Alicycliphilus denitrificans K601: one gene and its partner. The protein of the gene in region 2 interacts with the protein of the main gene of each other region in a pairwise test. Links are inferred from orthologs where the notes say so. Each region holds a gene or a part of one and is shown on either strand. Other genes may lie near its edges.

Region 1 (2,991 bases), 1.1 Mb from region 2 along the record:
CGCTCGCCCACCGAGCCCAGGCCGCGTATGCACTGGGCGTCGATGGCGCTGTCGATATCCGGCGCCACGCGCACCTGCTCGGGCGCCAGTTCCATGACGTCGCTGACCGAGTCCACGACGATGCCGACCACGCGCTCGCGCAGGTTCAGGATGATGACCACCGTCAGGCTGCTGTACTCGGCCTGCGTGCAGGCAAAGCGCAGGCGCATGTCCACGATGGGGACGATGGTGCCGCGCAGGTTGATCACGCCCTTGATGAAGGGCGGCGCGTTGGCGATGCGCGTGGGAGCCTCGTAGCCCCGGATTTCCTGGACCTTGAGGATGTCTATGCCGTACTCCTCCTGTCCCAGGCGGAAGGTCAGGTACTCCCTCGCGCCGGCCGCCACGGCCTCTATGCCCTTGTCCACCACGTTCATGCGCTCGCTCCTCGTTGCTTGGCGTTTGTTACTGTCAATGGCGTGCACGGCGCACCAGGGCGGCCGTGTCCAGGATCAGCGCCACGGTGCCGTCGCCCAGGATGGTGGCGCCCGACACGTTGGGCACCTTGCGGTAATTGGTCTCCAGGTTCTTCACCACCACCTGGTGCTGGCCCAGCAGCTCGTCGACCAGCACCGCCACGCGGCTGCCGTCGGCCTCCACCACGACCATGATGCTGCTGCCCTCGCCGGCGTTCGGCCGCGGCACGTCGAAGATCCGCTCCAGCGACACCACCGGCATGTATTCGTCGCGCACCTTGACGAGCTGCGAGCCCTGTGCGACGGTGTTCACGTCGTCCGCGTTCACCTGGAACGACTCCACCACCGACGACAGCGGCAGGATGTAGACCTCGTCAGCCACGCCCACCGACATGCCGTCCATGATGGCCAGCGTGAGAGGCAGCCGCACGGACACGCGCATGCCGTAGCCCTCGGCCGAGTCGATCTCCACCGAGCCGCCCAGCGAGGTGATGTTGCGCTTGACCACGTCCATGCCCACGCCGCGGCCCGACACGTCGGTCACCACGTCGGCCGTGGAGAAGCCCGGCGCGAAGATTAGGTTCCAGACCTCGCCGTCGGGCATGGCGTCGGAAACGTCCAGCCCGCGCTCGCGCGCTTTCTTGAGGATCTTCTCGCGCGACAGGCCCTTGCCATCGTCGCGCACCTCGATGACGATGGAGCCGCCCTGGTGCGATGCCGACAGGCTCAGGGTGCCGTGCTCGGCCTTGCCGGCGGCGATGCGGTCGTCGGGCAGCTCTATGCCGTGGTCCAGGCTGTTGCGCACCAGGTGGGTCAGGGGGTCGGTGATCTTCTCCACCAGGCTCTTGTCGAGCTCGGTCGCCTCGCCGTGGGTGACGAAGTCCACCTTCTTGCCCAGCTTGCCCGCCAGGTCGCGCAGCATGCGCGGGAAGCGGTTGAAGACGATCGACATGGGGATCATGCGGATCGACATCACGGATTCCTGCAGGTCGCGCGTGTTGCGGTCCAGGTCGGCCAGGCCGGCCAGCAGCTGCTGGTGCAGGCCCGCGTCCAGGCCGCGGCTGTTCTGCGCCAGCATGGCCTGGGTGATGACCAGCTCGCCCACCAGGTTGATGAGCTGGTCGACCTTGTTCACGGCCACGCGAATGGTGGACGATTCCATGGACGCCTGGCTCGCCGCTTTGGGCTCGGCGCCCGCGCGGGGGGCCGCCGGCCGCGGGGCCGGCGCGGCCAGCGCGGCGGCGGCCACCTCGTCGACGGGCACGCCCGGGGCGCCGGCAAAAAAGCCGTAGGGCTCCGGCGGAGCCTGGGGCGCCGCCTGCGGCGCGGCGGCGGCAGGGGCGCCGGCGGCGTGGATGGCCACCTGCTCCTTGGCGACGTGGAAGGCGAACAGGTCCAGCAGGTCCTCGTCGGTGGACGCGGTCCGCACGGCGAAGCGGCGCATGCCCGGGCGCCCGTCGGGCAGGTCGTCGATGCTGCCCAGGCCGGGGATGTCGCGGAACAGGTCCTTGATGGCCTCGGCCAGGGCCGGCTGGGCGAGCGGGCCGATGTGGATTTCCAGCGCGCGCGTGCCGTCGGCGTCGGCCTGGCCCTGTTGAGCCTGTGCCTCCTGCGGGGCGGGCAGCGGGGTGGGCGCGGCCGGCGCGGGCGCTGCGACCGGGGCCGGCACGCCGCCCGCGGCCAGCGTGCTGATGCGGCGCACAAGATCCTGGGTGGACATGGCCTCGCCCTGGCCGCCGGCCTGGTGGCGCGCCAGCAGGCTGCGCGAGGCGTCGGCCGACTCCAGCAGCACGTCCACCATCGGTGCAATGACCTGTAGCTCGTGGCGGCGCAGCCGGTCGAGCAGCGATTCCATCTGGTGCGTCAGCTCGGCCACGTCGGCAAAACCGAAGGTGGCCGCGCCGCCCTTGATGGAGTGGGCGCAGCGGAAGATACCGTTGAGCTCCTCGTCGTTGGCGGCATCCAGGTCCAGGTCCAGCAGCATCTGCTCCATCTGGTCAAGGTTCTCGCCGGCCTCCTCGAAGAAGATTTGATAGAACTGGCTGAGATCGAAGTCCGCGCCCGTGCCCGCGCCTTCTTGATGGGTGTCCGCCATGGTTCCGGATTCCTGTGTTCTTGCTGCGTGAATGGGTGATGTGTGGCCGCCGCTCGTCAGCGGATGACCTTCTGGATGACCTCGACGAGGCGCGTGGGGTCGAACGGCTTGACCAGCCAGCCCGTGGCCCCCGCGGCGCGGCCCGCCTGCTTCATCTGGTCGCTGGACTCCGTCGTGAGGATCAGGATGGGGGTGCTCTTGAAGCGCGGATGCGCGCGCAGCTTGCGCGTCAGGCCGATGCCGTCCAGGCGCGGCATGTTCTGGTCGGCCAGCACCAGGTCGATGTCGTGGGTCTCGGCCTTCTCCAGGGCGTCCTGGCCATCCACCGCCTCCACCACGTGATAGCCCGCACCCGTCAGGGTGAAGGACACCATTTTCCGCATGGACGGGGAATCATCGACCGCGAGAATGGACTGCATGGAAAGCTCCAACGACTTCTGA
Region 2 (3,457 bases):
CTTCGAGCACTACAAGGACCTGGAAGAGGGCAAGTGGGTCAAGGTGCTGGGCTGGGAAGGCGTGGACGCCGCGAACAAGGAGGTGCTGGACGGCGTCGAGAACTACAAGAAGAGCCTCTGAGCCCGCCGCAGCCGCCCTGGCTGCCGGTTGCATGAAAGCCTGCTCGCAACCAGCCAGCAGGCTTTTTTGTGTGCGGATAACGTCAAATGTCAGAATAAGTAACCGCGAACTGCTATGCTGGCGAGGTATCGAGCACGGATGCCGGCGCGGGGCCGGCGCGCGCACTCGAGTTGCCCAAGATTCATTTCCCAAGGAGTTGCCATGCTGTCCTCTGCCGCCCAGCGTCCTTCCACCGGCAGTGCCGCCGCCAGCGCCGCGGCGGAGTTCCTGACCTTCCGCCTGGGCCAGGAGGAATACGGCATCGACATCCTGCGCGTGCAGGAGATCCGCTCCTACGAACAGCCCACGCGCATGGCCCATGCGCCGGAGTTCATCAAGGGCGTAATCGACCTGCGCGGCGTCATCGTGCCCATCGTCGACCTGCGCCTGAAGCTGCACTGCGCGACGGCCGAATACACCGACTTCACCGTGGTCATCATCCTCAACGTGGGCGGCACCGTGCTTGGCGCGGTGGTGGACGCGGTGGCCGACGTGGTGGCCCTGCCGGCCGACGCCATCAAGCCCGCGCCGCAGTTCCAGGGGCAGGTGGACGCCGCGTTCGTGCGCGGCATCGCCACGGTGGACAAGCGCATGCTGATCGTGATGGACATCGAATCGCTGCTCAGCAGCGCCGAGATGGGGCTGGTCCAATCCGTCGCGGTGGCCTGAGGGCGCTTGATCATGCGTCTGTCCGACATGCGCGTCGGCGTGAAGCTGGGGCTGGCCTTCGCCGCCATGGCGCTGCTCAACCTGGTGCTGGGCGGCCTGGCCGTGGTGTGGCTGGGCCACGTCAACGAGGACACGCGCGAGATCGCCAACAAATGGCTGCCCAGCGTACAGGCGCTGGGCGACATGCGCGCCACGGCCAACCGCCTGCGCGCGAGCGAGATCGGCGCGGTGCTCGGCTCCGACCCGCAGCTGGTGCCCCGGCTGCGCGAGGACGTGGCTGCCGTGGGCAGGCTGCTGGGCGAAGCGGAGCAGCGCTACGCGCCCATGGTGGCGCCGTCCGAGGCGCCGCTCTACGCCGAGTTCAAGAACCACCGCGACGCCTACCTGCGCGCGCAGGCACGGCTCATGGAGATGGTGGCCGACGAGTCGCGCCGCGCCGAGGCCGCGCACATGCTCTACGGCGAATCGCAGAAGACCTTCATCAACATGGCCGAGACGATCGGCAAGCTCTCGCGCGCCAGCCACGAAGGCTCGCAGGCAGCCTATGCCGAGTCGCAGCAGACCTTCGGCTCGGCGCGCGGCTCGGTGATCGCGGTGCTGGCGGTGGTGATCGCGGCCGCCATCGCGCTGGGGCTGTGGATCACGCGCCTGGTCACCAGGCCCGTGGCCCATGCCGTGCAGGCGGCGCGCGAGATCGCCCAGGGCAACCTGGCCGCGAGCCTGTCCGTGCACGGCAGGGACGAGCTGGGCCAGCTCACGCAGGCCCTCGTCGACATGCAGGCCAACCTGGCCCGCGTGGTGTCCGACGTGCGCGCCAACGCCGAGAGCGTGGCCACGGCCAGCGCCCAGATCGCGCAGGGCAACGGCGACCTGTCGGCGCGCACCGAAAGCCAGGCCAGCGCGCTGCAGGAGACGGCCGCCTCCATGGAACAGCTGGGCGCCACCGTGCGCCAGAACGCCGACAACGCCGCCCAGGCCAACCAGCTGGCCATGAGCGCGAGCACCGTCGCCGCGCAGGGCGGCGAAGTCGTCTCCGAAGTGGTGGACACCATGCGCGGCATCAACGACGCGAGCCGCAAGATCGCCGACATCATCGGCGTGATCGACGGCATCGCGTTCCAGACCAACATCCTGGCGCTCAACGCGGCGGTGGAGGCCGCGCGCGCGGGCGAACAGGGCCGGGGCTTCGCCGTGGTGGCGGGCGAGGTGCGCAGCCTTGCGCAGCGCAGTGCCGAGGCGGCCAAGGAAATCAAGCAGCTCATCACCGCGAGCGTCGAGCGCGTGGAGCAGGGCACGCAGCTCGTGGACAAGGCCGGCGAGACCATGACCGAAGTGGTCGGAGCCATCCGGCGCGTCACCGACATCGTGGGCGAGATCAGCGCGGCCAGCAGCGAGCAGAGCAGCGGCGTGGCCCAGGTGGGCGAGGCCATCACGCAGATGGACCAGGCCACGCAGCGGAACGCCGCGCTGGTGGAGGAAAGCGCCGCGGCCGCCAGCAGCCTCAAGGCCCAGGCCGCGCAGCTCGTGCAGGCCGTGGCCGTGTTCCGGCTGGCGCAGGGTGGCGGCGGGGCCATCGCGCCGCGCCCCAGCCCTGCCGCGGCGGTGCCAGCGGCAGCGCCGCAGCCGCGCGTGGCGGCACCTGCGCCGGCGCCCAAGGCCGCGCCGCCGCGCAAGCCTGCCGCACCCGCGCCGAATGCGGCGGCGCCGGCTGCGCAGCGGCCCAGGCTCGCAGTCGTGCCCAAGAATGACGACGACTGGGAGAGCTTCTAGCCGCCGGCTTCCCGCCTGAACGGGCTGTGCGCGTGCAGCTCCTCCAGGTAGTGCGCAACGCCTTCGCCCTCGCGCTCCAGGAAGCGCTGCACCGCGTCGGCGAACGCCGGGTGGGCCAGCCAGTGCGCGCTGGTGGCCTGCACCGGCATCAGCGCGCGGGCCATCTTGTGCTCGCCCTGCGCGCCGCCCTCGAAGCGCCGCACGCCGTGTGCGATGCACCATTGCAGGGGCTGGTAGTAGCAGGCCTCGAAATGCAGGCAGTCCACCCGCTCCAGCGCGCCCCAGTAGCGGCCGTAGGCCACCAGAGGTTCAGGGTTTTTTTGACATTCAGCGCTTGATGGGAAAGCGCTTATAGCTATCAAACTGCTAGCTATGGGTCGCCCGCTGCGCTCGGCTACGAACAGCAGCCACGCCTCGGGTAGGTGCGCCGCCATGCGCGCGAAGAAGTCGCGTGCGAGGTAGGGCGGGTTGCCGTGCTCCAGGTAGGTCCGCTCGTAGCAGCGGTAGAAGAAATCCCAGTCTGCCGGCGTGATCTGCGCGCCGCGTGCCCAGCGGAACGTGACGCCCGCTTCCTGCACCTTGTGGCGCTCCTGGCGGATCTTCTTGCGCTTGTCCTGCGAGAGCGAGGCCAGGAAATCGTCGAAGTCGCGGTAGCCCGCGTTCTGCCAGTGGAACTGCACCGTGTGGCGCAGCATCAGGCCCTGGGCCTGCGCCTCCTGCACGTCCTCCTGCGCCATGAACAGCAGGTGTAGCGACGACAGATCCTGCGCCCGGCACCAGTCCACCAGCGCGCGCAGCAGCGCCGAGCGCGCCGCCGCGTCGCGCGCCAGCAGCCGCGTGCCCGGCACGGGCGTGAAG

Evidence for each region. Proteins that work in one complex are often made in the same cells at the same time.
Region 1: the proteins of ALIDE2_RS15580 (region 2) and ALIDE2_RS20770 interact in binary tests that used the Escherichia coli proteins (3 or more experiments, as listed by UniProt). The link is inferred for Alicycliphilus denitrificans K601 from one-to-one orthologs.

Annotation. Positions count from the first base shown.
Region 1 is NC_015422.1:4,377,411-4,380,401, forward strand. It holds ALIDE2_RS20770 (chemotaxis protein CheW), read right to left. Parts: upstream 2,551-2,991; coding sequence 451-2,550; downstream 1-450. Other genes in the region: ALIDE2_RS20765 (chemotaxis protein CheW), read right to left, coding at 1-416; ALIDE2_RS20775 (response regulator), read right to left, coding at 2,607-2,969. UniProt on the Escherichia coli protein: Involved in the transmission of sensory signals from the chemoreceptors to the flagellar motors. CheA is autophosphorylated; it can transfer its phosphate group to either CheB or CheY.
Region 2 is NC_015422.1:3,283,120-3,286,576, reverse strand. What follows is about bases 372-3,220. They hold ALIDE2_RS15580 (methyl-accepting chemotaxis protein), read left to right. Parts: upstream 372-841; coding sequence 842-2,599; downstream 2,600-3,220. Other genes in these bases: ALIDE2_RS15575 (GNAT family N-acetyltransferase), read right to left, coding at 2,596-3,220; ALIDE2_RS15585 (chemotaxis protein CheW), read left to right, coding at 372-829. Outside these bases: ppa (inorganic diphosphatase), read left to right, coding at 1-121; more of ALIDE2_RS15585, read left to right, coding at 323-371; more of ALIDE2_RS15575, read right to left, coding at 3,221-3,457. UniProt on the Escherichia coli protein: Receptor for the attractant L-aspartate and related amino and dicarboxylic acids. Tar also mediates taxis to the attractant maltose via an interaction with the periplasmic maltose binding protein. Tar mediates taxis away from the repellents cobalt and nickel.